DNA from 3 places in the Actinomadura sp. NEAU-AAG7 genome. Region 2 is predicted to be linked to each of the others. Evidence: predicted binding sites of a transcription regulator. Region 2 holds the regulator's gene; each other region holds the start of a gene.
The links. The regulator LexA, encoded in region 2, represses DNA repair genes until DNA is damaged. The targets are predictions, from matches to a motif close to TCGAACANNTGTTCGA.
Positions count from the first base shown of each region.

Region 1 (9,795 bases), on a different contig from region 2:
GGCTCCGCCGCGAACTGCCGGAGCTGCCGGACGTCGCCTACCTGTCCAACCCGCGCGCCGAAGTGCTGGAGGGCCCGTTCGGGCGTCCCGTGCACGCGTACGTCTTCCCGCCGACCAACCCCGAGGCCGTGGCCCCGGAGGGCGAACTGCCCCCGTACGTGGTCTTCGTGCACGGCGGCCCCACCGGACGCGTCTCCAAGGTGCTCGACCTGGAGCGGGCGTACTTCACCAGCCGCGGCATCGGCGTCATCGACGTCAACTACGGCGGCTCCGCCGGATACGGCCGCGCCTACCGCGAACGCCTGCGCCGCCAGTGGGGCGTGGTGGACGTGGAGGACGCCGTGGCCGCCGCCCAGGCCCTCGTGGACGGCGGCATCGCCGACCCCGCCCGGCTGGCGATCCGCGGCGGCTCCGCGGGCGGCTGGACGACGCTCGCGGCGATCACCCAGACCGACGTGTTCAAGGCCGCCACGTCCTACTACGGGGTCAGCGAGCTCCAAAGCTTCGTCGGCGCCACCCACGACTTCGAGTCGCAGTATCTGTTCGGCCTGATCGGTCCGCTGCCCGGCTTCGAGCGCGCCTACGAGGAGCGCTCGCCGCTGAACAACGCCGACCGCACGGCCTGCCCCGTCCTGCTCCTGCAAGGGCTCAACGACCCGGTGGTGCCCCCGGACCAGTCCGAGCGCTTCGCGGTGGCCCTGGCCGCCAAGAAGATGCCGTACGCCTACCTGACGTTCGAGGGCGAGGCCCACGGCTTCCGCAAGGCGGACACGGTCATCGCGTGCCTGGAGGCCGAACTGGCGTTCTACGGGCAGACCCTCGGCTTCGACCCCCGAGGCGTCACCCCGATCGACCTCACCGTCGGCTGACCCCGCCGCCCGCCGGTCGGCCGGTTTCCCCCGCCGACCGGCGCACGTGTCCGGGCGTGGTCAGGTGCGACGCAGGAGAGATGCGGGGCGCGCTGAATCGGCGCGGTCGTCCTGCGCGGAAGGGGCGTCGGTCGGACGTGGTCAGCGGGCGAACTCGATGGCGCGCGACTCCCGGACCACGGTCACCCGTATCTGCCCCGGGTAGGTCAGCTCGTCCTCGACCTGCTTGGCGATGTCGCGGGCGATGACCTGGGCCTGGATGTCGTCCACCGAGTCGGGCTTGACCATCACCCTGATCTCCCGGCCCGCCTGCATGGCGAAGACCTTCTCCACGCCCTCGTGCTTCTCCCGGGCGATCTCCTCCAGGCGTTCCAGCCGCTTGACGTAAGCCTCCAGGGACTCCCTGCGCGCGCCCGGACGGCTGCCGCTGATGGCGTCCGCGGCCTGCGTGAGCACGGCCTCCACGGTCCGGACCTCGACCTCGTTGTGGTGCGCCTCGATGGCGTGCACCACGTCCTCGTCCTCGCCGTAGCGGCGCGCGATCTCGGCGCCGATCAGCGCGTGGCTGCCCTCCACCTCGTGGGTGAGCGCCTTGCCGATGTCGTGCAGCAGCGTGCACCGCTTGGCCACTTCGACCGGCAGCCGCAGTTCGCTCGCCATGACCCCGGCGATGTGCGCGGACTCGATGAGGTGTTTCAGGACGTTCTGCCCATAGGACGTCCTGTACCGGAGCTGGCCCAGCAGCGCGATGAGTTCGGGATGCATGTCGGCTATGCCGACCTCCACCAGCGCGTCCTCGCCCGCGCGCACACAGAGCTGCTCCACGTCGCTCTTGCTGCGCTCGTAGATCTCCTCGATGCGCTGCGGGTGGATCCGCCCGTCCAGGACGAGTTTCTCCAGCGTGAGCCTTCCGACCTCCCGGCGCACCGGGTCGAAGCAGCTCAGCAGGACCGCCTCGGGGGTGTCGTCGATGATGAGGTTCACGCCCGTGGTCGTCTCGAACGCGCGGATGTTGCGCCCCTCGCGCCCGATGATGCGGCCCTTCATCTCGTCGCTCGGCAGGTGCAGCACCGACACGACCGACTCGGCCGTCTGCTCGCTCGCGACCCGCTGGATCGCCAGCGTCACGATCTTGCGGGCGCGCTTGTCGCCCTCCGCCCGCGCCGAGTTCTCGATCTCCCGCGTGATGGGGATCGCCTCGCGCTTGGCCTGGTTCTCGATCAGCCCGACCAGCTCGGCCCTGGCCTGCTCGGCGGTGAGCCCCGCCGCCTGCTCCAGGATCTGGCGCCGCTCCTCCTCGACCTTGCCCAGTTCCTCTTTGCGGGCCTGGAGGGTCCGCTTGGTCTCCGCGAGCCGTCCGGACCACTCCTCAAGCCTGCGGACCTCGCCGTCCAGCCGCTGCTCCCGCTCGGCGAGACGCGCCTCCCGGCGCTCCAGGTCCTCCCTGAGCACCCGCAGGTCCTCCCTGAAGGAGCGGGCCTCCTCCTCAAGGTCCTCGCGCTCCTCGCGCGCCGTGGCGACGATCTGGCGCGCCTGCCCCTCGGCGCTCCGCAGTGCCTCCTGCGCGTCCAGCTTGGCCTTCGACCGGATCTCGTCCGCCTCACCCTGCGCGCGGGCCATCTCCGCCGCGGCCCGTCCCGGCATGCCCGGACGCCGCAGGACGACGATGACGAGAGCGGCCAGGGTCACCAGCAGCGCTGCACCCAGCAGGACGCTCTCCATGAGGCAGATCCTTCCTCGCCGCGGGCCCGCCTGTCAGGACCCTGCCTTGCGAGGACTTACTCACGCTATTCCGGGTGCACGACATCGCCGGGCCACGCCGTACGCGTGCCCGATGACGCGGCCGAATCCGGCCAACGAACCTGCCTTTTATGCCTCTCAGCTGCTCGAACGTGCTCGGCCGTATAGCAATCCGCGAGACGCGGAGTAACTCCTCACTGCCGTAACGGTAAGCGGCATGGAGGTAATGAGCAAGCAAACCCGGGGCATTCCGGACTAACCGAACGCCCGCGTGACGAGTTCCTTACCGCGCACTTGACCCGCGCACCCCCACCCACCTGGCTCGTCGGCTCCGCCCAGGTAAGTACGAGATCACCTGCGGTCAGCCCGCCCGTCATTCCCCGGCGTATCGCCCCCTGTTCACCTGATCACTCCAGGGGCGCCTCCGGGAAGTCCTCAAGGTCGGCGCCCTCCTCGGCCAACGCCTCCTTGACCACCCGATAGGAGAGCCCCGGCGGATATCCCTTGCGCGCCAGCATGCCGACCAGCCGCCGAGTGCGCTTGACCGGATCGACGCCCCGCGTACTGCGGAGCTTGCGCTCGACCAGCGCACGCGCGGTGCGCTCCTCCTGCTCCGGCTCCAGCGTCTCGACGGCCTCGTTGACGGTCTCGCCGGCCACCCCGCGCCGCCGCAGCTCCGCCGCGAGCGCCCGCTTGGCGAGCCCCCGCCCCGCATGGCGCGACCGCACCCACGCCTGCGCGAACGCCTCGTCGTCGATCAACCCAACATCGGTGAACCGCGAAAGCACGGACTCCGCCACCTCATCGGGAAACCCTCTGCGCCGCAACGCGTCCGCGAGCTGCGCCCGAGTACGAGGCGCCCCCGCCAGCATCCGCAGACAAACCTCCCGCGCGGCCCCCTCCCCAAGCCCGCCCCGCTCACTCCCGCCCTCTTCATTCCCACGCCGCCCACTCCCGCCCCGCTCCCTACGGCCTTCCCTCTCACCAGAAGCCTCCGCGCCATCCCGCCCCGACGACTCCGCCGCGCCTTCCCAGGGAGAGGACGCCCCCCTCCTCCCCAACGCGCCACCCCGCCGCTTACCACCCCGCCCTTCACCGACCGCCCGTCCCCGCCCATCCACCCCGCGCCCACCGACGACCCCTCGCTCGCCAGACGCCCCCTGCCCACCGAACACACCCCGCCCACCGGACGCCCCTCGCCCGACCTCCGCCTCAACCCCCCGCGACTCCACCGCTCGCGACTCCGCGCCCAGCCCCTCACCGACCGACCGCCCCCCACCGGCCGCCCGGCCACCTCTGACCGCTCCTCGATCGCGGGACATCCCCTGGTCACCGAACGCACCCCGCCCCCCGGACGCCCCTCGCCCAATCTCCGTCTCCTCCCCCCGCGACTCCGCACCCCGCCCCTCACCGATCGCCCCGCGATCGCCGACGCCTCCCCGGTCACCGGACGACCCCTGGTCACCGAACGCACCCCGCTCACCGGACGCCCCTCGCCCGACCTCCGCCTCAACCCCACGTGACCCCACCGGCCGCGACTCCGCATCCCGCCCCTCACCGATCGCCCCGCGATCGCCGACGCCTCCCCGGTCACCGGACGACCCCTGGTCACCGAACGCACCCCGCTCACCGGACGCCCCTCGCCCGACCTCCGCCTCAACCCCACGCGACTTCGCCGCTTGCGACTCCGTGTCCCGTTCAGTACCGTCCGGGGCTCTGCCGCTGCCCGCTTCAGAACCGGCCACCCTGACACTGCCCGCTTCGACGCCGCCCGCCCCAGCACCGCCTAGCTCGGGGCCACCCATCGCGGCGCCAGGCGGTCCAACACCCGTGGTTTCAACGGTTCCCGTTCCACCGCCGTCCGTTTTATCTCCATCGGGGCTCGACAGTTCATCACCTGTCGCGTCGATGTCGTCAGCTTTGGCGTCGCTTGTGCCGGCGGCGTCCTCCCAGGGGTTATGTGCCCCAGGGAGATCGTCTTCCGCGCTGGCCGCTTCGGTATCGCCTGCTCCGGCGCTGACCGCCGTAGCGGCAGCACTCCAGGCGCCGGTCCGTTCGGCGTCGGACGTCCTGGTGCGGGCTGTTTCGCCGTCGGCCGTCCCGGCGATGAAAACCCAGGCGTCGGCCGTTCCCGTGGCGTCCGTCTCGATGTCGGCCGCGCCGGTTCCGCTCGCCTTGGTATTCCACGGATCGGCATCGCCTAGTGCGGGGCCACCCGACCGAGTGTCGGCTGTTTGGGGGTTGACGCCGGTCGCCTCGGCCGCATCTGCCGCAGGGTTGGTTTCCACGGGGCTGGTCGGCTGTTGCGTTCCCGGTTGGCCCGGGTGGTTGGCCTCGGGCTTCGTGGCGGGTTGGGAGGCGGGGGTGGCCGGCCCGGGGGTTTGTGGTGGCTCCGCTTGGGCTGTGTTGGCCGGACGGCCTGGTTCGAGCGTCCAGGGCGAGGGTGGTTCCGGGGGTTGCTCGGCGTCGGAGGCTTCGGGAGGTTCCGGGGTGTCGGCGGGTTCGGGGTCCGTGGTCCAGGGGTTGGTGGGGAGGGGCTCCCAGGGGAGGCTCACGTCCCCGCCCCTCCGGGGACGCCTCGACGCGACGGAGGGCGGGTGCCCCGGCCGCCGAGCCGGATGGGCTCGGCGTCCGGGCCGACGGGAGCGGCGGCGCCATCGGGGAAGGTCCGTGCGCCTGGCAGGCACCGGGTAAGGCGCCGCCGCCCTGCATACGAGATCATCGCTCACTCCTCGTCAAGAGTCACCCTTATCGGAGGATTGACCGTTAGGAATCACCCGATTTGGCGGCCTTGGCCGCCCGCTTGCCAGTGAGGGGGGGCTTGGCCGCGGGAGTGAACTCGGAGGCGGGCGGGGCGGCCGCCTCGGCGCCGGAGCCCGCCGCGGGCTCGGCCTCCTTGTCGACCTTCGGGCCGATGCCCAGCTTCTCCTTGATCTTCTTCTCGATGCCGTCCGCCATGTCGGGGTTGGCCTTGAGGAAGTTGCGGGCGTTCTCCTTGCCCTGGCCGAGCTGGTCGCCGTCGTAGGTGTACCAGGCGCCGGACTTGCGGACGAAGCCGTGCTCGACGCCGAGGTCGATCAGGCCGCCCTCGCGGCTGATGCCGTGGCCGTAGAGGAGGTCGAAGTCGGCGACCCGGAAGGGCGGCGCCATCTTGTTCTTGACGACCTTGACGCGGACGCGGTTGCCGACGGCCTCGGTGCCGTCCTTGAGCGTCTCGATCCGGCGGACGTCCAGCCGGACGGACGCGTAGAACTTCAGCGCGCGGCCGCCGGTGGTGGTCTCCGGGGAGCCGAACATGACGCCGACCTTCTCGCGGAGCTGGTTGGTGAAGATGGCGGTCGTCTTGGTCTGGTTGATCGCGCCGGTGAGCTTGCGGAGCGCCTGCGACATCAGGCGGGCCTGGAGGCCGACGTGGCTGTCGCCCATCTCGCCCTCGATCTCGGCGCGGGGGACGAGCGCGGCGACGGAGTCGATGACGACGATGTCGATCGCGCCGGAGCGGATCAGCATGTCGGTGATCTCCAGGGCCTGCTCGCCGGTGTCGGGCTGGGAGACCAGCAGCGCGTCGATGTCGACGCCGATCTTGGCGGCGTACTCGGGGTCGAGGGCGTGCTCGGCGTCGACGAACGCGGCGATGCCGCCCTTCTTCTGGACGCTGGCCACCGCGTGCAGCGTGACGGTGGTCTTGCCGGAGCCCTCGGGGCCGTACACCTCGACGACGCGGCCGCGCGGCAGGCCGCCGATGCCGAGCGCGATGTCGAGGGCGATCGCGCCGGTGGGGATCACCTCGACCGGCGCCCGCACCTCCTCGCCCATCCGCATGACCGAGCCCTTGCCGAACTGTCGTTCGATCTGGGCGAGGGCGGTCTCGAGAGCCTTCTCCCGGTCGTTCGCTGCCATGAGATGTCCTTCTCGTCGTGACTGTCGGCTCTCGGCCGCTGCCTTGCGTTGTCGAGGGCGACGTTACGGCGGGCCACCGACACTTTCGAGTCCCGGGCGCGGTTGTGGATGACGCCGTGGGCGAGAGGTCAGCGTACCGAACATAAGTTCGATCATCGTCGCGTCTACCGATTTGGGCAGGAATCTCCGTGCGTACGGTGGTCCGGACCCCGTACGCTGGCGCCGTCCACGGAGGGTTCCATCATGACGCTGACCGTCCTCTTCTGCGTCGACCCGCTCCATCCACGGCGCGTTGACCCGCACTTCTCCCGCGAGGCGGCGGCCGTGCGGGACCACTACGGCGAGATCGCCCTGCTCGACCACGAGGCACTGCGCCGCGGGGACGTGGAAGGGGCCGCGCGGGCGGTGCCGTCGGACCTGGGCGCGCTCTGGTACCGGGGCTGGATGCTCACGGGCGACGAGTACGCCGCGGTGGCCGCCCTCCTGAAACAGCGCGGGACGGTGCTGCTGACCCATCCGGACGACTACAGGCGCGCGCACGAGCTGCCGGGCTGGCACGACACGTTCGCGGGTCTGACCCCGCACAGCGTGTGGCGCCCGCTGGCACCGGGCCAGGATCCGGGAGACCTGAACGAGCTGGGCGAGCTGGTGCGTCCGCTGAACGGCGGGCCCGGCGTGGTCAAGGACTATGTGAAGTCGCGCAAGCACGAGTGGGAAGAGGCGTGCTTCGTGCCGGACGTGAAGAACCTCGTCCAGCTGCACGGCATCGCCGCCAAGATGGTCGCCCTGCAGGACGACCATCTCGCGGGCGGCCTCGTGGTGCGGGAGTACGAGCCCTACGACGGCGAGGGCGAGGCGCGGGTGTGGTGGGTGGACGGGGAGCCCGCGCTCATCGGGCCGCACCCCGACAGCCCCGACGTGGAGCCCGACCCGGCGCTGGACGCGGTCGCGCCCGCCGTCCGGGCCCTCGGCTGCCGGTTCATCACCACCGACCTCGCCCGCCGCACCGACGGCGAGTGGCGGGTGGTGGAGGTCGGGGACGGGCAGGTCAGCGATCTCCCCTCGACCGTGGACGCGATGGACCTGTACGCGCACCTGCCCGTTCCGGACTGACACCCCGGCGTCCACCCGGAATCGATCGCGTCCGCGATGTGACGGAACCGGAACACGAGTCACTTCCGTCCCATGTGCACCGCCCCTAGGCTGTGGCCTCGCATGTCGGATTCCTTCTGCACGGGGGCGTTCGACCACGCCGTCCGGAACCTTCTGGATGCTCGACCCTCGATCCGAAGGACGTGTTCCTCTTGCCCCCACAGGAACCCACCCGCCGGCTCAGCTCCCGTGCCGTGAAGGTCGGGATGCTGGGCGCGCTGTCGCTGGCCCTGGTCGCCTGCGGTTCCAAGTCGACCACCGCGTACTGCGTGGACCGGAACGCCCCGGCGGTCGGGAAGACCAAGGGCGGCTACAAGGTGGTCTCGGACGTCTACTGCGACCCCGGCGACATCGACCGGGGATACGACTCGTCGTACAACCGGTACTTCTGGTACTACGGCGGCAGCCGTGACTCCAGGGGGTACGTGTCGGGCGGAACCTCCTTCCGGTCCAGCAAGGGCAAGGTCAAGTCGAGCAGCGGGCGGACGCTGAGCCGGGGCGGGTTCGGCGGCAGCGGCCGGAGCGGGAGCTGAACCGGTGCGCCGCACACGTTCGACGCCCCGCGACGGCTGGGCCGAGAAGGTCGAGTCGCAAGGGCTCGCCTTCCACAAGACCGCGCATCCAGAACATCTGCCGAGGCCCTACTGGGACGAGTCCGTCCACTACGTCTTCGACATGGACGAGGTGCTCGCGCTCGAAGAGGTCGTCGAGGAACTGCACCGGATGTGCATGCAGGTGGTGGAGCACGTCGTCACCACCGGGCGGTACCACGTCCTCGGCATACCGGAGTGGGTCGCGCCGCTGATCGAGGAGTCGTGGCGGCGCGGGGACCCGCACCTGTACGGCCGGTTCGACCTGCGCTACGACGGCGCCGGCCCGGCCAAGCTCCTGGAGTACAACGCGGACACGCCGACCGCCCTGGTGGAGAGCTCGGTCGTCCAGTGGTACTGGCTCCAGGACGTCTACCCCGGCGACGACCAGTGGAACTCCCTGCACGAGCGCCTGGTGGCGCGCTGGAAGGAGATCCTCCCCGGGGTCGCCGACGGGCCGGTGCACTTCGCTTGGACGAACGGCGACGAGACCGGTGAGGAGGTCATGACGATCGCCTACATGCAGGAGACCGCCGAGGAGGCGGGCCTGCCCGGCATGGCGATCGCCATGGAGGACATCGGCTGGGACTCCGCCCGCGAACGGTTCGTCGACATGGACGAGAAGGAGATCCGCACCCTCTGCAAGCTCTACCCCTGGGAGTGGATCGTCGCCGAGCCGTTCGGACGCAACGTCCCCGGCGCGCCCACCTCGTGGATCGAGCCCATCTGGAAGATGGTGCTGTCGAACAAGGCGCTGCTCGTCCTGCTCTGGGAGCTGTTCCCCGGGCACCCCAACCTGCTCCCCACCTACCTGAACACGCCCGGGAGCCTCACCTCGTACGTGCAGAAGCCCCTGCTGGGACGGGAGGGGGCGAGCATGCGCATCGTCACCCCGGACGGCGGTGAGCAGCGCACCGAGGGCGCCTACGGCGCGGAGGGGTTCGTCTTCCAGGAGTTCTGCGCGCTCCCCGACTTCGACGGCGAGCACCCGGTGATCGGCGCCTGGGTCGTGGAGGACGAGTCGGCGGGGATCGGCATCCGCGAGACGGCCGGGCTCATCACCGACGACACGTCCTCCTTCGTCCCGCACCGCATTCCCCTGTAAGGCCCATGGCCCACGCGTTCAGAGCCTCGCCGTAGACCCCGGCCCCCCACCTTCTAAGGAGAACCATGACAACCTTGGCGGCGAACGACGACAGCCTCGGCCAGATCCTGCTGGACGGGACCGGGGCGCTCCTCGCCTACGCCGGGGTCGGCCTGGTGCTGTTCATCGTCGGCTTCTACATGACCGACCTGGCCACCCCAGGCCGCCTGATCACGGTGATCCGCGAGCACCGCAACCCCAACGCGACGCTGCTCGCCTGCGCGGCGACGGTCGGCGTCGGCCTGATCGTCGGGGTGTCGATCTACGCGTCCGGCGGCGACCTCGCGGAGGGCCTGACCAGGACGCTGGTGTTCGGCGGCGTCGGCATCATCGCGCAGACGGTCGCCACGGTGGTCTTCGACCGGCTGGTGGGGATCAGCATCCGCAAGCTGGCCGACGA
Region 1 is NZ_JAHFZY010000003.1:66,622-76,416, reverse strand. It holds gene KLI87_RS14965 (prolyl oligopeptidase family serine peptidase) at 1-869, shown strand, start outside; gene rny (ribonuclease Y) at 1,011-2,579, opposite strand; gene KLI87_RS14955 (regulatory protein RecX) at 3,017-3,670, opposite strand; gene recA (recombinase RecA) at 5,376-6,509, opposite strand; gene KLI87_RS14945 (ATP-grasp domain-containing protein) at 6,753-7,622, shown strand; gene KLI87_RS14940 (hypothetical protein) at 7,814-8,194, shown strand; gene KLI87_RS14935 (glutathionylspermidine synthase family protein) at 8,199-9,356, shown strand; gene KLI87_RS14930 (DUF350 domain-containing protein) at 9,422-9,795, shown strand, end outside.
Region 1: the regulator LexA is predicted to act here: its motif matches at 6,646-6,661, upstream of recA (recombinase RecA).

Region 2 (9,795 bases):
TCAGGGACCAGAAGTCGGGGAACTCCACCCCGCGCTGCTCGAAGTTCACCGAGCCGTCACGCCAGTTGGTCATGACGACGTCACGACGCTCCCAGCGCATCTCGTCGTACGGATGCACGCCGGGCGTGGTGAAAATGCGCTCGACCTTCAGCCCTTTGCGGCCCCCCTTGCCGCGCCGTGCCGCCGAGCCGCTCACCGTCTCCGTCATGACCTTCCCCCTCTCGGGCCACCCGCCGGGGCCCTGTTCAGGAACAACTCCGCCGCCGCGCGGGGCATGCCCGGCGCGGTGGCGCTTTCACGTGTGTGCTGCTGTGTACTGCCGGGCCCGCCCCTATCGGGGCGGACCGGACTCCCCCGAGGAGCCTGACCTGCGCAGTGATTCGATCTCTTTCGCGAAGTCGTCCAGCGACTCGAAGCTCCGGTAGACCGAGGCGAATCGCAGATAGGCGACCTCGTCGAGTTCGCTGAGCGGCCCCAGGATCGCGAGACCGACCTCGTGCGAGGGGATTTCCGCGGATCCCGACGATCTGATCGCCTCTTCGACCCGCTGCCCCAGCTTCGCGAGCGCATCCTCGTCGACCGGGCGGCCCTGGCAGGCCCTGCGCACCCCGGCGATGATCTTTTCCCGGGAGAACGGCTCGGTGACCCCGCTGCGCTTGGCCACCATGACGAGCACATTCTCCTGCGTCGTGAATCGCTTGCCGCATTCCGAGCACGCCCGGCGGCGCCGAATGGCGCCCCCGTCATCGGTGGACCGGCTGTCGATCACTTTGGTGTCAGGGTTGCGGCAGAACGGGCAATGCACGTCTGGTTCCTCCCCTGACGAAAACGCGTCACACCTCTGAACGATGCCATATATAGGTGAAGTACATCGGTGTGACTACTAGATGTTGTGGTCAACCGTACGGGGACGCGCAGGCGTACGCAACCTCGGTCGGGCGTCCCGGACGTTGACCCGTGTCACATCCGCCACGTCCGCCCAGGTCACGGCGAAGCAGATGGATCTTGGTCCGGGCGTGTCGCGCGGCGGGCCCGCATCGCGCCCCTGACCAGGACGATCACGGCTGAACGCCACATCCGGCCCGTGGATGACCGCCAGGGACGTACCGGGCGGCGGAAGGAGCCCCCGGGAGACGGCGCGTACACCTCCCCCGCGGGCGCGTCAGCGCGCGGGGAGGCGTATGCGCTGCCCCGGCTGGACGGTGGGGTCGCCACCGAGGCCGTTGAGGTCGATGATGCGCTGGACGACGATGCGCGGGTCGGAGCGGGGCTCGGCGGCCGTGGCGATCTCCCAGAGGGTCTCTCCGGGCTCCACGACGACCGTCTCGCCCGGACCGGAGGGCCCGCCGCCCTCATGCCCGCCCGCCAGGGCCCCGGGGCCCCGGGCGAGCCAGAGCGCGGGCAGGGTGAGGAGGGCGGCGCCGGTCACCACGACCACGCGGCCCCGGCGCGTCAGGCGGATCGGGACATGTTCATGGGGTGAACCGGACATCTCTCCCCTCCCAGCGTCGAATGCATTTTCGATCGAACGCCTGTACGATGTTCTACCGCAGGACACCGGGAAAACGCGACCCTCATCTTCGAACAATTGTTTGATCATCGGCGCTGGACGCGATAGCGTTCCATGACAAGGAGTGACGGATCGAGGCGCCCGGGAGGCGACGAGCGATGAGCAAGGTCCGGGAGCTGCCCGACGGGCCCATGGACGAGACGGGCCTGACCCAGCGGCAGCGCATGGTGCTGGAGGTGATCCGCGACTCGGTCCAGCGCCGGGGCTACCCGCCCTCGATGCGCGAGATCGGCGAGGCGGTGGGCCTGACCAGCACCTCCAGCGTGTCGCACCAGCTCCGGGCGCTCCAGCGCAAGGGCTTCCTGCGGCGCGACCCCAACCGGCCGCGTGCGGTCGAGGTGCGGGTCCCGGGCACGACGCCGGTGCGGACCGAGCCCGACACCTACGAGGGGCTGGGCGGCCAGCCGACCTCGACGCAGCCCGCGCCCGCCTACGTGCCGCTGGTGGGCCGCATCGCCGCCGGTGGGCCGATCCTGGCCGAAGAGGCCGTCGAGGACGTGTTCACGCTGCCGAAGCAGCTCGTGGGCGAGGGCACGCACTTCCTGCTGAAGGTCACCGGGGACTCGATGATCGAGGCCGCGATCGCGGACGGTGACTGGGTCGTCGTCCGGCAGCAGCCGGTCGCCGAGCAGGGCGACGTTGTCGCCGCCATGATCGACGGCGAGGCGACGGTGAAGACGTTCAAGCGCAAGGACGGCCACATCTGGCTGATGCCGCAGAACTCCGCCTACGAGCCGATCCCCGGCGACGAGGCGTCCGTCCTCGGACGGGTCGTGGCGGTCCTGCGCAAGATGTGACGCGCCCCCGAACGGGCCTACCGAAGGCGGTCTCCCCCACCGGGGTGACCGCCTTCGGCCTGTTCCGCGCTCCACGGCGCACGCGTGGCCGGCACACGCCGAAGACCCCGGCAGGACGAGCCTGCCGGGGTACCGGAGCGTGCGGGGTCAGCGCTTGGGGACGATGTTGACGATCTTGGGGGCGCGGACGATGATCTTGGCGATGTCGGCGCCGGCCAGGGCCTCCTGGACCTTCGGGGAGGCCAGCGCCAGCCGCTCCAGCTCCTCGTCGGCGATGGCCGGGGGGATCTCCAGGCGGTCGCGGACCTTGCCCGCGACCTGGACGACGCACGTCACCGACTCCTCGACCAGCAGCGCCGGGTCGGCGGACGGCCAGCCCGCGCGGATCAGGGGCGCGGTGCCGCCCAGCAGCTCCCACGCCTCCTCGGCGGTGTAGGGGGCGAACAGCGACAGCACCACGGCGATCGCCTCGGCGGCCTCCCGCACGGCCGGGTCGGCGGCGCCGGGGCCGGAGTCGATGGCCTTGCGGGTCGCGGTGACCAGCTCCATGATCCGCGCGATCGCGACGTTGAAGCGCTGCGTCTCGACCAGCTTGGTGGCCTCGTCCACGGCGCGGGCGGTGGCGCGGCGCAGGGCGATGTCACCCGACGCGGCGTCCGCGCCGGGCGCCGAGGAGACCTCGGTGGCGATCCGGTGGACGCGGGCCAGGAACTTGGACATGCCGTGCGGGGACACGTCGGCCCAGTCGATGTCGTCCTCGGGCGGGCCGGAGAACAGCATCGCCAGCCGGACGACGTCCACGCCGAACTCGCCGATCTGCTCGCCCAGGTCGACCAGGTTGCCGGTGGACTTCGACATCCCGCTGCCGTTCAGGATCACCTGGCCCTGGTTCAGCAGCCGCCGGAACGGCTCGGTGAAGTCGACCATGCCCATGTCGTACAGGACCTTGGTGAAGAACCGGCTGTACAGCAGGTGCAGGATGGCGTGCTCGACGCCGCCGGTGTACTGGTCGACCGGCATCCACCGCCGGACCCGCTCGACGTCGAACGGGCCGTCCTCGTAGCCGGGCGAGCAGTAGCGGAAGTAGTACCAGGACGAGTCGACGAAGGTGTCCATGGTGTCGGTGTCGCGCCGGGCGGCGCCGCCGCACTTGGGGCACTCGACGTTCACCCAGTCGGACGCGGCGGCCAGCGGCGAGGTGCCCTTGGGCGCCAGGTCGGCGCCGCGCAGGCCCTCGGGCAGCCGCACCGGCAGCTGGTCGTCCGGGACGGGGACCTCGCCGCACGCCTCGCAGTGGACGATCGGGATCGGGCAGCCCCAGAACCGCTGCCGCGACACCAGCCAGTCGCGCAGCCGGAAGTTCACCGAGGCGCGCCCGGTGCCGCGCTCGTCCAGGATCTCGATGATCTTGGCGATGCCCTCGGCCTTGTCCAGCCCGTCGATCGGGCCGGAGTTGATGATCGCGCCGTCGCCGGGGGTGGCGACGCCGGTCTCGGCGGGGTCGGCCTGGCCGGTCTCGACCACCACGCGGACCGGCAGCCCGAACTTCAGCGCGAAGTCCAGGTCGCGCTGGTCGTGCGCGGGCACGGCCATGATCGCGCCGTGTCCGTACTCGGCCAGCACGTAGTCCGACGCCCAGACCGGCAGCCGCTCGCCGTTCACCGGGTTGACCGCGTAGCGGCCCAGGAACACGCCGGTCTTCTCGCGCTCGGTGGACAGCCGCTCGATCTCGCTCTCGCGGGAGACCTCCTCGCGGTAGGCCTCGAACGCGGCGCGCTGCGCGGGCGCGCAGACCTCCTCGGCCAGCGGCGCGTCGGCGGCGACGACCATGAACGTCGCCCCGTACAGGGTGTCGGGCCGGGTGGTGTAGACGGTGACCGGCTCGTCGCGCCCCTCGATGAGGAAGTCGACGTCGGCGCCGGTGGAGCGGCCGATCCAGTTGCGCTGCATCAGCAGGACGCGCTCGGGCCAGCTCCCCTCCAGCTGCTCCATGTCCGCCAGCAGCCGGTCGGCGTAGTCGGTGATCTTGAAGTACCACTGGGTCAGCACGCGCTTCTCGACCAGCGTGCCGCAGCGCTCGCAGTGCCCGCCGACGACCTGCTCGTTGGCCAGGACGGTCTGGTCCTTCGGGCACCAGTTGACGTGGCCGCCCTTGCGGTAGGCCAGGCCCCGGTCGTAGAAGCGCAGGAACAGCCACTGCGTCCACTTGTAGTACTCGGGGTCGGAGGTGTGCAGCCGCCGCGTCCAGTCGAAGGAGGGCGCGTACCGCTGGAAGGAGGCCGCCTGCGTCTCGATGTTGGCGTAGGTCCACTCGGCGGGGTGGGAGTCGCGCTTGATCGCGGCGTTCTCGGCGGGCAGGCCGAAGGAGTCCCAGCCGATGGGGTGCAGGACGTTGAAGCCGCGCTGGAACCAGTAGCGGGCGACGACGTCCCCGATCGCGAACGCCTCGGCGTGCCCCATGTGCAGGTCACCACTGGGGTAGGGGAACATGTCCAGCGCGTAGCGGCGCTCGGGGCCCTCGCCGGTCTCCACGGCCTCGAACGGGTCGAGCTCCGCCCAGCGGGCCTGCCACTTGTCCTGAACCGCCCGTGGGTCGTAGTGCTCGTCGCTGCTCACGCTTCCAGACTCCGCATCCTGATCAACTGGGTCCCCAGACCGCCCGCCGACATGAAACGGCCCCTCGCACAGGAGGGGCCACCACGCTGACGTCGATCCGTCAGCGTGGTCGTATAAGGAGCAGCCTGGCTGGCATACAGCAAGCGTAGCGCAACCGCAAGCCCTCCCGCCGAGGGTTCCGGCGGCCCCCCTCAGTGCCCCGACGACTGGCGCGCGAGCGAGACCACGCCGGTCACCTGGACGTGGGTGAGGCCGAGGTCGGCGCCCACGGCGGACAGCGTGCCCTCCTCGTTGACGCTGAGCGGCCCGTCGGTCAGCGCGACCTCGGCGGCGGCGCGCAGGATGCTCTCCCTGGCCTCGGGCGCGAGCGCGGAGGACGCGCGCGCCATCTCGACGCGCACCTCGTCGAAGGGGCGGCCGAGGTCGGCGGTGAGCGCGCCGTCGTCGTAGGACGGGTCGCCCGCCTCGCGGACGACGGTGACGGCGCGGCCGCGGGCGGCCGCGTGGGTGTAGTCGCCCGAGCGCAGCACCTGGGCGATGGCCATCCGCAGCAGCATCGCCGGCATCAGCGCGAGCTGCGCGGTGGTCGGAACCTCCAGGATGCCGAGGTTCCAGCGGCCGTGGCAGGTGTCGCACTCGACGAACTCGCCGCCGGTCTTGTTCAGCGGGATGACCGGGATGAAGAACAGCGTGAAGAAGTTGCGGCCCTGCCGGCGCCGGTACTCGCGGTCGCCGCCGCAGTCGGGGCAGTGGAAGACACCCTTGCTCAGGGTGAAGAAGACCACCCGCCAGCCGAAGATAATCAAGATCTCGGACCCTTTCTCGGTGAGGCGGCACATCGTAACGGGGACGCGGGCGCGGCCGTGGGACGGAGGGGGCACCCCGGCCACGCCGGGCGAACCTGGCCGAATCCGGCCAAATGTTTGAAACCTTGACTAGGCACCGTTCCAGCCGGAAACTAATAGGAAGGTTTCTTATTAGAAATGGAGGCCGTCCCCGGACGCCCCACCCCGGCACGCTCCCCGCCCCACGGCTACCGACTCCATCCGGACCCCACCCCTCCAGTCCCCCCGCCAGGAGGATCGCGTATGCCCAGCAGACTCCGTCCGCCCCGAAGACTCCCCTCATCCCGCAGGCTCCCCACGCCCCGCGCGAGGACGCTGGTGCTCGCCGCCGCCGCCTCGGCCGGGCTCACCGTGGTCGTCGCCGCCCCCGCCTTCTCGCACGGCTACACCAACACCCCCGTCAGCCGCGCCCTCTTCTGCAAGCAGGGCACGGTGAAGGACTGCGGGGAGGTCAAGTACGAGCCGCAGAGCGTCGAGGGCCCGAAGGGCTTCCCGAAGTCCGGCCCCCGGGACGGCACGATATGCGCCGCCGGTGACAGTCGCTGGGCCCCGCTCGACGACCCGCGCGGCGGGCAGTGGCCCGCCACGTCCCTGACCGGCGGGCAGTCCTACACCTTCGCCTGGACGCTCACCGCGGCCCACTCCACCGCGTCCTTCCGGTACTTCGTCACCAAGGACGGCTGGGACTACAAGCGGCCGGTGACCCGTGCCGCGCTCGACCTGACGCCGTTCCTCCGCCTGGACTACGGCAACAAGCAGCCGCCGCGCGACTTCTCCCACTCGGGCACGCTGCCGGTCCGCCACGGCCGGCACCTGATCGTGGCCGTCTGGGACATCGCCGACACGGGCAACGCCTTCTACCAGTGCTCGGACGTCGACTTCGGCTGACCTCGACCTCCCCCCGCGGGCTGCCGCTCTGCGCCCGCGCCGGGGGCCGGACGGGACCGCGCACCCGTCCGGCCCCCGGCCCCCTCCGGCCGACCGCCCCGTCCCGCCGCCCGGCACGGCGGGGCGGGGCGGTCGCTCCCCGCGACCGCCACCGGGAACGGGAAAGGCGCGAAGAACGGCACGTCACGGCACACACCGGGGGATGGCGCGGGCCGAACCGCATGCAGCAGGATGAGCTGGACGGTTCCAACACTCGCCGGTAACAACCGGCGGGAGCCCACCCCGCGAGGAGTGCCATGCTCAACCTGTCCGTGCTGCTGGAGGACGCGGCCCGCGAGACGCCGGAACGGGACGCCGTCGTGTTCGGCGACATCAGGCTCTCCTACGCCTTCGTCGACGGGGTCGCGAACCAGGTCGCGAACCTGCTGCGCTCGCGCGGCATCGGACCGGGCGACAAGGTCGCGCTGGCCTCACCGAACCTGCCCTACTTCCCGATGGTCTACTTCGGGGCGCTGAAGGCGGGCGCGGTCGTCGTCCCGCTGAACGTGCTGCTACGGCCCCGCGAGATCGCCTACCACCTGGCCGACTCCGGGGCGAAGGCGCTGTTCTGCTTCGAGGGGACGCCGGACTTCCCGCTCGGCGAGACGGGCCGCGCCGGGTCCGCCGAGGTGGAGGGCTGCGAGCACCTCTTCCTGCTCCCGGCGAGTCTCGCGACGACCGAGTCGCCGGTCGAGGGGGCCGAGCTGTTCTGGGCGGCGCTCGCCGGGCAGCCCGACACCTTCGAGACGGTCCGCACCGAGAGCACCGACACCGCGGTGATCATCTACACCAGCGGGACGACCGGGCAGCCGAAGGGCGCGGAGCTCACGCACGGCAACCTGCTCATGAACGCGATGGTGGACGACACGCTGTACCGGCGGACGCTGCACGACACGTTCCTCGTGACGCTGCCGCTGTTCCACATCTTCGGGCAGACGTGCGTGATGAACGTGGGGCTCTACCGGCGCGCGACGCTGGTCATGCAGGCGCGGTTCGACGCCCGGCAGACCGTCGAGCTGATGGTCGCGGAGAAGGTGAACTTCTTCGCGGGCGTCCCGACGATGTACTGGGGGCTGCTGCACGCCGAGGCGTCGCCGGGGGAGATCGAGGCGATCCGCGCCGAGCTGCGGGTGGCGGTGTCGGGCGGGGCGGCGCTGCCGATGGAGGTCATCAAGGGCGTCCGGGAGCGGTTCGGGGTGAACATCCTGGAGGGGTACGGGCTGTCGGAGACCTCGCCGGTGGCCTCGTTCAACCGTCCGGACCGTCCGACCAAGGCGGGGTCGATCGGCCTCCCGATCTGGGGCGTGGAGATGCGGCTGATCGACGACGACTGGAAAGAGATCGAGGGCGAGGGGCCCGGGGAGATCGCGATCCGCGGGCACAACGTCATGAAGGGCTACCACGGCCGTCCCGAGGCGACGGACGAGGCGATCCGGGACGGCTGGTTCCGCACCGGCGACGTGGCCCGGCGCGACGACGAGGGCTACTACTACATCGTCGACCGCTCCAAGGACATGATCATCCGCGGCGGCTTCAACGTGTACCCGAGGGAGCTGGAGGAGGAGCTGATGACCCACCCGCAGGTGTCGCTCGCGGCGGTCGTGGGCGTCGCGCACGCCACCCACGGCGAGGAGGTCAAGGCGTACGTGATCCGCACGCCGGACGCCACCGTGACCGAGGACGAGCTGGTCGCGTGGGGCAGGGAGCGGTTCGCGGGCTACAAGTACCCGCGCATCGTCGAGTTCCGCGACGAGCTGCCGATGACCGCCACCGGCAAGATCCTCAAGCGCGAGTTGCGCTGACCTCCGCCTCTCAGAAGAGGATGTGCTCCCTGGCGAACCCGTAGAACGCGACGCGGCTCTCGGACAGGAGTTCCAGGTCGCTCGGACGCCAGGTGTGGCGCGCCGCGTCCGCGTGCCGGATCGTGACGAAGGAGAACCGGTCGGCGGCGTAGACGCGCACGCCGTCCGCGCGGAGCCGTTTGAACAGGTCGGTGTCCTCGCCGCGGCCGAGGTCGGCGAACCGGTAGGAGCGCATCAGGTCGCCCTGGCCGAGGAGCGCGCCGCCGCGCAGGACGTCCACGTAGCGGTTCTCCAGGTCGGGGTAGCGCAGCAGCGTCGCGTCGATCGAGCCGAGGTGGGCGTAGTGGGCGAGCTTCCCGACCACGCCCGCGTCGGTGTAGGAGAAGGCGGGGACGAGGTCGGTCAGGTAGTGCGGGCCGTACAGCTCGTCGTCGTCCACCTTGCCGACGTAGTCGCCGTCGGCGGCGTCGATCGCCATGTTCAGGCACGCGCCGAGCGTGCGCGAGCGGTCGGCGGTGAGGACGGCGACGTCGTCGAGCCCGGCGGCCATGGCCTGCTTCTGCACCTGGACGGGGTCGAGGTCCAGGTCGTGCAGGACCATGACGAGTTGCAGCGGACGCCACTCCTGGGCCGCGATCATCTCGACGGCGGGGGCGATCTGCTCGGCGCGGCAGGTCGACATCACCAGCGACACGGTGGGCCGCTCGTCCCGCCGCACCGGCGCGCTCCCCAGGTTCTCCAGGACGGTGTCGACCCGGTGCCTGTAGGTGTGCGCCGCGTGGATCTCGCGCAGGGCGAGGTGGGCCTGCCGGTCGCGCAGTTCGGGAGCGCGCAGGAGCGCGCGGAGGATGCGCCCCGCGTCCTTGCCGTCCTCCACGGCGGGGCCGAAGGAGGGCGCGGCGTCCGCCCTGTGGTGGACGACCGGGACCCCGGCGGCGGCCGCCTCGTACGCCCGCCGCGCGTCCGGGGCGATCATGACCTGGTAGCGCTTGCGGGCGGACGCGGCCCGCTCGTGCGGCCACGGCGGGACGACCCGCTGCCGGTACAGGTGCGGGACCCCGGTCGCGGCGAAGTGCGCGCCGAGCCGGGGCGCGGGGGCGATCAGCGGTTCGGCGGTCGCGTCGTACTCCCCCTCGTACAGCAGCGGGTACCGGCCGTGGTCGTGGACGCGGACGGGGTTGTGCAGGCGCGGCTGGGCCGCGAACGGCAGGTGCGTGACGCGGTCGTGGCCGAGCCGC
Region 2 is NZ_JAHFZY010000005.1:33,344-43,138, reverse strand. It holds gene KLI87_RS22915 (vitamin B12-dependent ribonucleotide reductase) at 1-208, opposite strand, end outside; gene nrdR (transcriptional regulator NrdR) at 332-805, opposite strand; gene KLI87_RS22905 (LysM domain-containing protein) at 1,163-1,492, opposite strand; gene lexA (transcriptional repressor LexA) at 1,669-2,367, shown strand; gene leuS (leucine--tRNA ligase) at 2,515-4,983, opposite strand; gene KLI87_RS22890 (hypothetical protein) at 5,175-5,789, opposite strand; gene KLI87_RS22885 (lytic polysaccharide monooxygenase) at 6,072-6,716, shown strand; gene KLI87_RS22880 (long-chain fatty acid--CoA ligase) at 7,013-8,557, shown strand; gene KLI87_RS22875 (glycosyltransferase) at 8,568-9,795, opposite strand, start outside.

Region 3 (9,795 bases), on a different contig from region 2:
CCGCCGCGACGATCGCGCGCAGCCGGGGGTCGAGCCCGTCCAGCACCGGCTCGGCGGCCCCGATCCGCTCGAACGTCTCCGCGACCGTCCTGCCCAGGAACGGGGGGCGCCCCGTCCCGGCGTAGGCGACGACGCAGGCCCAGGAGAACACGTCGGACGCCTGCTCGACCGGCGCGCCGCGCAGCACCTCGGGCGCGATGTAGGCGGGCGTGCCGACGAACTGGCCGGTGCGGGTCGGGCCGTCCGGGGCGTCCAGCGCGCGGGCGATGCCGAAGTCGATGACGCGCGGGCCGGTGGAGGACAGCAGCACGTTGGACGGCTTGAGGTCGCGGTGCACGATCCCGGCGCCGTGGATGGCGGTGAGCGCGGTCGCGACGCCGACCGCGAGGCCCTCCAGGTCGGAGCCGGGCAGCGGGCCGCGCTCCAGGACGGCCTTCTCCAGGCTCGGCCCGTCGATGTACTCGGTGACGATGTAGGGCGGGTCCTGGTCGAGCTCGGCGTCCAGCACGGGCGCGGTGCAGAACCGGTGGACGCGGCGCGCCGCGGTGACCTCGCGGCGGAACCGGGCGAGGAACTCCGGCTCGCCGGCCAGCTCCCGGTTCACCACCTTCACCGCGACCCTGCGGCCGGTGGACTCGGCTCCGAGGTAGACCGTTCCCATCCCGCCCCGCCCAAGGCGGCCGAGCAGCCGGTAGGGGCCGAGGACGCGGGGTTCGTCATGCTGGAGCGGTCCGGCGGCGTACGTCGTCATGGGTGCTCGGGCTCCTTGATGATCTGTCTCTCCCGCGCACAGCCTAAGGGAGCCGGGGCCCCCGGTCCCCCGAACGAAGGATCGGGGGCCGGGGGCGGACGGACCATGGTGTAAGGAGCGATCAGGGGATCAGCAGGAGCTTGCCGGTGGTCCGGCGCGCCTCCAGGTCGGCGTGCGCGGTGCCCGCCTCGCCCAGGTCGTAGCGGTGCCCGACGTGCACGTCCAGCTCGCCCGAGGCCACCCACCGGTACACGTCGGACGCGCGTTCGAGCAGCTCGGCGCGGCCGACCGTGTAGTCCGTGAGGTTCGGGCGGGCCAGGTACACCGACCCGGCCGAGTTGAGCCGCTGCGGGTCGAACGGCGGCACCTGCCCGCCCGCCCCCCCGTACAGCGCGAGGACGCCGCGCCGCCGCAGGCTCGCGAGGCTCCCGTCGAAGGTGGGCGCGCCGACGCCGTCGTAGACCGCCGCGACGCCCTCGCCGCCGGTCAGCTCCCGCACCCGGTCGGCGAAGCCGTCGTAGCCGAGCACCTCGTCGGCGCCCGCGTCCCGCGCGAGCTTCTCCTTCTCCGCCGTGGACGCCGTCCCGATCACGCGGGCGCCGCGCGCCTTGGCGACCTGGGTGAGCAGCAGGCCCATCCCGCCCGCCGCCGCGTGCACGAGGACGGTGTCGCCCTGCCGGACCTCATACGTCGAGTGCGTCAGGTAATGCGCGGTCATGCCCTGGAGGAGGGTGGCCGCCGCGTCCTCCAGGCTCACCGCGTCCGGGACGGGGACGAGCCGCTCGGCCGGGACCGCCGCCCGCGCCGCGTAGGCGCCCTGCACGTTCGCCCAGGCCACGCGGTCGCCCACGGCGAGGCCGGTGACGCCGTCGCCGAGCGCCGCCACCGTGCCCGCCGCCTCCACGCCCGGGACGGCGGGCAGGTCGAGCGGATAGGTGCCCGTCCGGAAGTACACGTCGACGAAGTTGACCCCGCTCGCCGCGACGTCCACCAGCGCCTCGCCGGGACCGGGCACCGGGTCCGGCCGTTCCGCCTCGCGCAGGACCTCGGGTCCGCCCGTCTCGGTCACGACGATCGCACGCATACGCAACTCCTCAGGTCTGATTTCTCAGCGGCAACCCGGCCCCCCGGCGTCCTATTCCGGCCAGGTCCCGCCGCCCAGGTCGAGTTCGCGTCGTTCACCGGCGTCGCCCCCGGTCAGACCCATTCGCGCATGGTCGCCACGGCGAGCGCGAGGGACTCCTCGACGCGCGCCGCGACCGTCTCCGGGTCCCAGATATCGTTCCGCGCGCAGTCCTCGAAGGCCACCCGCGCCGCCGCCGTGTGGAACGCGACGATGAAATGGGGCCGCAGGTCGTCGGCGGCGTCGACGCCCTCGCGGCGGGCGATCTCGGCGGCGAGGGTCTTCTCCGCCGCCGAGTACCGGGCCGTCTGCGCGGCCTCCAGCGCCGGCGTCGACTTCAGCACCTGCCGGATGCGGCGGAACCTGTCGCTGTCGCCGCCGCCGGTGGCCGCGCTCGTCCGCAGCATCACGCGCAGCGACTCCAGCAGCGCGGTGAAGGGCCGCTCGTGCGCCGGACGCGCGGCCAGCGCCTCGGCCATCAGCTTGTCGTACTCGCCGAGGAAGGCGGTGACCACGTCCTCCTTGGTGGCGAAGTAGCGGAAGAACGTCCGCTGCGACACCTCCACCGCGGCGACGATCTCGTCGATCGTCGTCGCGTCGTAGCCCTTCTCAAGGAACAGGTCCAGGGCCGCGTCGATGAGCGCCAGCCGCGTGCGCCGCTTCTTGCGCTCGCGCAGCCCGGCGATCTCGCGCCGCTCCTCCGCCGCGCAGGGGTGCGCCGTGCAGCGGGCGCCGTCCACCGGACCGTGGACGTCGCCGTCGGGGGCGGCGGTCATCGCTGGCTCCTTCGACCTCTCGCGGACGCCGGGCGCGGGCCCGGCGTCCCTGGGCTGTTTCCCTGAGGTTCTTCCCCTGGCTTCTATCATGACGCCGATCCGGCTACCGGAACCGGGTTCCAGCGTGTGAGAAAGCCCGCGCGGAGGCGCCCGGGGCCCTTCCGGAGGCCGGGCGGGGACCTGATTGGCGCGGCCGGGCGGGGCGCGTCCGCGGCGCCGTCCGGGTCCATCCCTGGAGGACCGCGAAATCCCCGCCATACTCTCCGGGTTTCCCCTGCACAGCAGCGGTTCTCGGGTCATGCTTGAACCCGGTCACCAGTTGTCGCCACGCGATCGCCCATGGTCATGGAACGGGCATGCCACCACCATGGCGCGGTGCCGGCATGGCGGCCCGACCCGGTGCTGAGGCGGCTGATCAAGTGTCTGTAGTCGATGGGCGGGAGATCCCGGAGGTGCGGCGGCGGCACCTCGCGGCGCTCGCGTACGAGGTCGAGGCGCGCGGCCTGTCCTGGCGGTTCGCCGGGCCCGCGGAGTCGGTGCTGAGCGTGCTCGGCCCGCGGACGCGGCGCCAGGTCATGGTGGTCGCGACGCCGGTCGCGGCGGGCTGGTCCTACCTGTGGCCGGGCGGCGGGATGGCCGACGTGGCCGAGGTCGCCCACGTCGCTGACCAGCTCTTTCGCCTGCTGAGGTAGCCCCGGGCGGGAACCTTGGGCCGGAGCGGGGGCCCGCCTTGCCTCCGGGTCTCGTGCTTCCCTAGACTCCCCCGCGAACGTATGTTCGAATCTTCCGCATGTCTTCCCCCGTGCGGTGAACATGAGGGGGAGGCAGATGACGCGCGTGTTCGGCGATCCGGTGGACGTCTGGGTGAGTGACGGGCGTCCGGTCCGGTTCGTCTGGCGTGGCCGGCTCCACACCGTGCGGCGGGTGCTGGAGCACTGGGTCACGACCCGCGACTGGTGGCAGGAGCGACCTGACGGCGAGGCCACCGGGGAGCGGGAGTTCTGGCGGGTCGAGGCGACCCCCGACCGGGAGGTCGGGGTGTACGAGCTGCGCTATGACGGCGCGTCCGAAACCTGGCTGCTTTCCCGGGTATGGGACTGATTGTGCACCTTCATGTCGCTTCGGGGTATTCGCTCAGGTACGGCGCGGCGTCGCCCGCCGCGCTGGCCGGGCGCGCCGCGGCCCTCGGCATGGAGACGCTGGCGCTGACCGACCGCGACGGCCTGTACGGCGCGGTCCGGCACGTCCGGGCCTGCCGGGACGCGGGCCTCGGCGCCGTCCTCGGCGCCGACCTGCGCCTCGGCCCCGAGGGCGGGGACCGGGTGGTCGTCCTGGCGGAGGGCCGGGCCGGATGGCGGTCGCTGTGCCGGCTGGTGACGGCGGCGCACGCGGCGGGGGAGCGGGGGCACCCGTTCGTCACCCGGGAGGTGATCGCCGATCACGCGGAGGGCCTGGTGGTGCTGCTCGGCCCCGCGTCCGACGTGGGACGGGCCGTCGCGGCGCGCCGTCCCGACCTGGCGGCCGCGCGCCTGGCCGCCTGGCGCGCCGCCGCCGAGACCGTGATCGAGATCGTCGACCACCACGACCGGGGCGACGGGCACCGCGCCGCGCGGATGCTCGCCCTGGCCCGCGAGGCGGGGGTGACCGCGGTGCTCGGCAACGCCGTCCGCTACCTGGAGGCCGCCGACCACCCGGTCGCGCAGGTGCTGGACGCGGCGCGCCGCCTCGCTCCGCTGGACCGGCGGCACCTGGACGACCGGACCGGCCAGTCCTACCTGAAGTCGCCGCCCGAGATGCGCCGCGTCGCCGAGGGGGTCGCCGGCCCCGGGGCGGGCGGGCTGCTCGACGCGACGCGGCGGCTGTCGGAGCGCTGCGTCCTCGACCCGGCCGACCTCGGCATGGACGGCGTGCACCTGCCCGCCGTCGAGGGCGACCCGCACGCCGGGCTCGTGGCGCGCTGCGCGGACGGCCTGGCCCGCCGGGGCCTGGAGGGGTCGCGCGCGGCGGCCGACCGGCTCGCGACCGAGCTCGGCGTGATCGCCCGCAAGGGCCTGGCCGCCTACTTCCTCACGGTCGCGGACGCCGCCGCGCTGATCCGCGAGCGCGGCATCCGGTGCGCGATCCGCGGCTCGGGCGCGGGCAGCCTGGTCAACCACCTGCTCGGCATCGGCGACCTCGACCCGCTCCGCCACGACCTGCTCATGGAGCGGTTCCTCGCCGACAGCCGCGAGGGCCTGCCCGACATCGACCTCGACGTGGAGTCGGCGCGCCGCCTGGAGGCCTACGAGGCGCTGTTCGCCCGGTTCGGCGCGGACGGCACGGCGTGCGTGTCGATGATGGAGACCTACCGGGCGCGCAGCGCGCTGCGCGATGTCGGCGCCGCTCTCGGGCTGCCGCCGCACGAGATCGACGTGGTCGCCAAGGCGTTCCCGCAGATCCGGGCGAGCCAGATCGGCGCCGCGCTGGAGGAGCTGCCCGAGCTGCGGCAGAGCGGCCTCGCGACCGCGCGGCTGGAGGTGCTGTTCCGGATCGCCGAGCGGCTGGACGGCCTGCCCCGCCACATCGCGATGCACCCGTGCGGCGTCCTGCTGTCGGACGCGACCCTCCGCGACCGCACGCCGGTCGAGACCAGCGCGGTCGGCTTCCCCATGAGCCAGTTCGACAAGGACGACGTCGAGGCGATGGGCCTGCTGAAGCTCGACGTCATCGGGGTGCGGATGCAGTCGGCGATGGCGCACGCCGTCGCCGAGGCCGCCCGCGCGTCCGGCGCGGAGATCGACCTGGAGGCGGTCCCGCGCGACGACCCGGCGACGTTCGAGCTGATCCGCACGTCCCGGACGCTCGGCTGCTTCCAGATCGAGTCGCCCGGCCAGCGCGAGCTGATCGGCCGGCTCCAGCCCCGCGACCTCGGCGACCTCGTCATCGACATCTCGCTGTTCCGGCCGGGCCCGGTGAACTCCGACATGGTGTCGCCGTTCCTCGCCGCCCGCGCCGGGACGCGCGAGCCCGAGTACCCGCACCCCGACCTGGAGCCCGTGCTGCGCGAGAGCCTCGGCGTGGTCGTCTTCCACGAGCAGGTGCTGCGGATCTTCGACGTGATGACGGGCTGCGGCCTCTCCAAGGCCGAGGCGGCGCGGCGGAACCTGAACCACGAGCAGGGCCAGGCCGTGGTGGGCGCGTGGTTCCGGGAGCGGGCCCTCGCGCGCGGCTACGACGGGCCGTCGGTCGAGCGGGTCTGGCGGACGCTGACCGCGTTCGGCGCGTTCGGCTTCTGCAAGGCCCACGCCGCCTCGTTCGCGCTGCCCACCTACCAGTCGGCGTGGCTGAAACGGCACCACACCGCCGCCTTCTACGCCGGGGTCCTCACCCACGACCCCGGCATGTACCCCAAGCGCGTCATCCTCGACGACGCCCGCCACTTCGGCGTCCCGATCCTGCCGCTGGACGTCAACCGGTCGGCGGCGGCCTGGCACGCCGAGCCGGTGTCGCGGGGCGGGCCGTCCGGCATCCGCGTCGCGCTGAGCGAGGTCAGGGGGATCAGCGACGCGGAGGTCGGCCGCATCGTGGAGGGGCGCCCGTACGCGTCGCTGACCGACTTCTGGCGCCGCGCCCGGGTGTCGCGGCCGGTCGCGGAGCGGCTCGTCCTGGCCGGGGGGTTCGACGCGCTGTACCGGGATCCGCCGGTGCCGCGCCGCGACCTGCTCTGCCGGGTCGGCGCGCTGCACCGCACCGGCCGCGCCGACCGCGCCGTCCCCGAGGGGCAGCTCCCGCTCGGGAGCCCCGAGGGCCTGGACCTCGCCGAGGACGTCCCGCTGGGCGAGCTGCCGCCGATGACGGCCGCCGAGATCGTCGAGGCGGAGCTGGACGTCCTCGGCATGGACGTCAGCCGCCACGTCCTCACCTTCTACGACGGACTGCTCGGCGACCTCGGCGTCGTCCGCGCGGGCGCGCTGCCGGGCCGTCCCGACAGGAGCGAGGTGCTGGTCGCCGGGGTCAAGGTCGCGACGCAGACGCCGGCGGTCAGGTCGGGGCAGCGCGTCATCTTCGCGACGCTGGACGACGGGTCGGGCCCGGTCGACCTCACGTTCTTCGAGTCGGTGCAGGAGCGGTGCGCCGCGACCGTGTTCGGGTCGTGGCTGCTGGTCGCCCGGGGCCGGCTGCGGCGGGCGGGCGAGCGCGCCTTCTCGATCACCGCCACCGCCTGCTGGGACCTCGCCGCCCTGCACGAGGTCTGGCGGCGGGACGGCCTGGACGAGGTCCGCGCCGTGATGGCCCGCCCGGGACCGGTCGCCCGCCCGGTGGGGCGCCGGATCGTCCAGCCGACGGGCTTCGCCATGTCCCGCTACTCCGACATCGGCCCGGCGGGGCCCGCCGTCAGGCGCCCGCCCCCGGCACGCCTCTGGCACGCCAGCCGGGGCAGTTCGGGCTGACGCGCGTTCCGAAGCGACCTCGGAACACCGCTACGTACCGCGGGCGACCTGGAGGCGGGTGATCTGGAAGACGCTGGCCATGCACAGCGCGGCGGCGAGGGCCTGGAACGCGGCGGCGGCGACGCCGACGTGGACGTCGAAGCGGGCCTCGGCGAGCGTCTCGACACTGCCCGCGGTGAACACGCGGGCGAGCAGGACGCCGAGCAGGACGCACGTCCACCAGGCGGCGACCACGAAGCCCGCCGCCTGCCGCTCGGCCGTCCGGTACCGGCCACTGTTCACCCACACCTCGTAGACCAGGCGGGGCGGCAGCCACAGGTTGACGATCGGGCAGAGCCAGCCGAGGACCACCCACGCGCGGTGGTGCCGGTGCGGGCCGGGCGACTGCCGGTAGGCGCGCCACAGCCAGCCGAGGTACAGCAGCCCGGTGACCGCGGCCATGATCGAGCAGATCAGGAACACGTCGCTGTAGGGGGCGAGCGCCCGGTCGGTGGCGCCCGGGTCGTAGGTGTCGTGGGTCGCGCCGCGCAGCGGCCGCGCCATCCTGAGCAGGCTGATCCCCGAGCCCAGCGCGATGAACGCGTTGAAGCCGAGCAGCATGAACACCGCGACGCCGACGGCCCGGAAGTCGCGGCGCCGGGCCCAGGCGCCGCAGGCCGGGCAGCGGGCCACCTCGGTCGGGATGATGTCGCCGCACAGCGCACACGGCATGCTCCACCTCCGAGGGTTCGAGCCGTTCCGGGGGGACGTGGGGCCGCCCCCACACGGGACCGGCCCGCATCGGCCATCCGTCGCTTCGGATACTACGTACGTTTGACCGACGTCGCGCAACGCGGGTTCGTGCGCCAAGCCGGGTTTCTCACAGGACCAGGTGGCCCGCGAGGAGCGTCCCGGAGGCGGCCGCGGCGGCCCACGCCGCGAGCCTCCCGAGCCCGCCCGCGGCGACCAGCCGCTCCGGCCGCAGCCCGGTGACCAGCAGCAGTGCCCACCACTCGGCGGTCAGCACGATCACCGACTGGAGCGAGCCGAACCCGACGAGCGAGCACAGCAGGATCGTGGACGCCGGGGTCAGCGTGTGGGTGAACAGCGCGGGCCCCCGCGACGGCCCGCGCAGGCCGCGCCGCAGCGCGAGGTAGACCGCGCCCCACCCGAGGGCGCACATCACCCACACGATCAGGACGGCCGTGGGCAGCCCGTTCATCGACTCCGGTGCCAGTGCCGTCCCCCCGTCGCTTCCTCCATCGTGCCCGTGCGCCGCCCGGCGGGGTCAGGCCATGAGGCCCGACTCCCACGCCCAGGCGGCCGACTCGACCCGGTTCCGGGTGCCGAGCTTGCGGTGGATGCTGCCGAGGTGCGTCTTGACCGTGGACAGCGACACGAACAGCTCGCCCGCGATCTCCTCGTTCGTCCGGCCGCGCGCGACGAGCCGGACGACCTCCAGCTCGCGGTCGGTGAGCGCCTCGCGGGGCAGCGTCGGCGCGGGCGGCGGCGTCGCCAGGTGCTCCAGCAGCCGGACGGTGATCGACGGCGACACCAGCGCCTCCCCGTTCGCGGCGGCGCGCACCGCCTCGACCAGCAGCGCGGGTCCGCTGTCCTTGAGCAGGAAACCGGCCGCGCCGCCGCGCAGGGCCCCGTACACGTACTCGTCCATGTCGAACGTCGTGACGATCACCACGTGCAGCGGGTCGGCGACCGAGGGGCCGGCCAGCAGCCGGGTCGCCTCCAGGCCGTCCATGCGGGGCATCCGGATGTCGAACAGGCACACGTCGGGACGCAGCCGCCGGGCGAGCGCGACGGCCTCGGCGCCGTCGGCGGCCTCGCCGACCACCTCCATGTCGGGCTGCGAGTCGACGATCATCCGGAACCCGGTCCGGACCATCTGCTGGTCGTCGGCGATCAGTACGCGGATGGTCACGTCGCCGATTCTCTCAGGCCCGCCGGGCGCCGTGGACGGGGAGGACGGCGACGACCTCCCAGCCGCCCTCGGGGCGCGGGCCCGCGCTCAGCCGCCCGCCGAGGGCGTCCACCCGCTCGCCGAGCCCCGACAGCCCGAACCCGCTGGAGGGCAGCCGGCGGCCGCGCCCCTGGCCGTCGTCGCGGACGCAGACCTCGACCGACCCGTCCCCGAGCCGCGCGACGCTCACCTGGACGGACGTCGCGTCGGCGGCGTGCTTGCGGACGTTGGTCAGCGCCTCCTGCACGACGCGGTGCACCGACGTCGCGACCTCGGGCGGCAGCGAGCCGAGGTCGGGCGCCCGCGCGAGGACGGCCCGCGGATGCGTGAACCCCTCGACGAGCCGCTCCAACTGCGCGAGGTCGCCGACGGGCCGGGTGGCCGAGCCCCGATCGTCCGACAGGCCGCCGGACCCGCCGCCGGATCCCGGGGCCGCGCCGCCGAACGCCTCGCCGTCCGCCGCGCCGCCGTGCTGCGCGTCCCGCAGCAGCCCGACCATCCGGCGCATGGACGTGAGCGCCTCGGTGCCCGCCTGCTCGATGCCCTCGAACATCGTGTCGAGCTGCTCGGGCGACTGCCCCGCGCCCGACCGCGTCGCGAACCGCGCCGCCTGCGCCTGGACGACGATGCCGGTCACGTGGTGGGCGACGAAGTCGTGCAGGTCGCGGGCCAGCTCCAGCCGCTCGTCGCGGCGCGCGGCGGCCAGCGACCTGGACCGGCGGGCGTCCACCGCGCGCAGGTAGAGCCCGGCGCCGAGCGCG
Region 3 is NZ_JAHFZY010000002.1:398,421-408,215, reverse strand. It holds gene KLI87_RS11230 (DUF4389 domain-containing protein) at 1-751, opposite strand, end outside; gene KLI87_RS11225 (quinone oxidoreductase) at 873-1,835, opposite strand; gene KLI87_RS11220 (TetR family transcriptional regulator) at 1,949-2,650, opposite strand; gene KLI87_RS11215 (hypothetical protein) at 3,070-3,342, shown strand; gene KLI87_RS11210 (DUF6504 family protein) at 3,479-3,751, shown strand; gene KLI87_RS11205 (DNA polymerase III subunit alpha) at 3,742-7,080, shown strand; gene KLI87_RS11200 (DUF4328 domain-containing protein) at 7,111-7,791, opposite strand; gene KLI87_RS11195 (hypothetical protein) at 7,940-8,281, opposite strand; gene KLI87_RS11190 (response regulator transcription factor) at 8,348-8,995, opposite strand; gene KLI87_RS11185 (sensor histidine kinase) at 9,009-9,795, opposite strand, start outside.
Region 3: the regulator LexA is predicted to act here: its motif matches at 3,416-3,431, upstream of KLI87_RS11210 (DUF6504 family protein).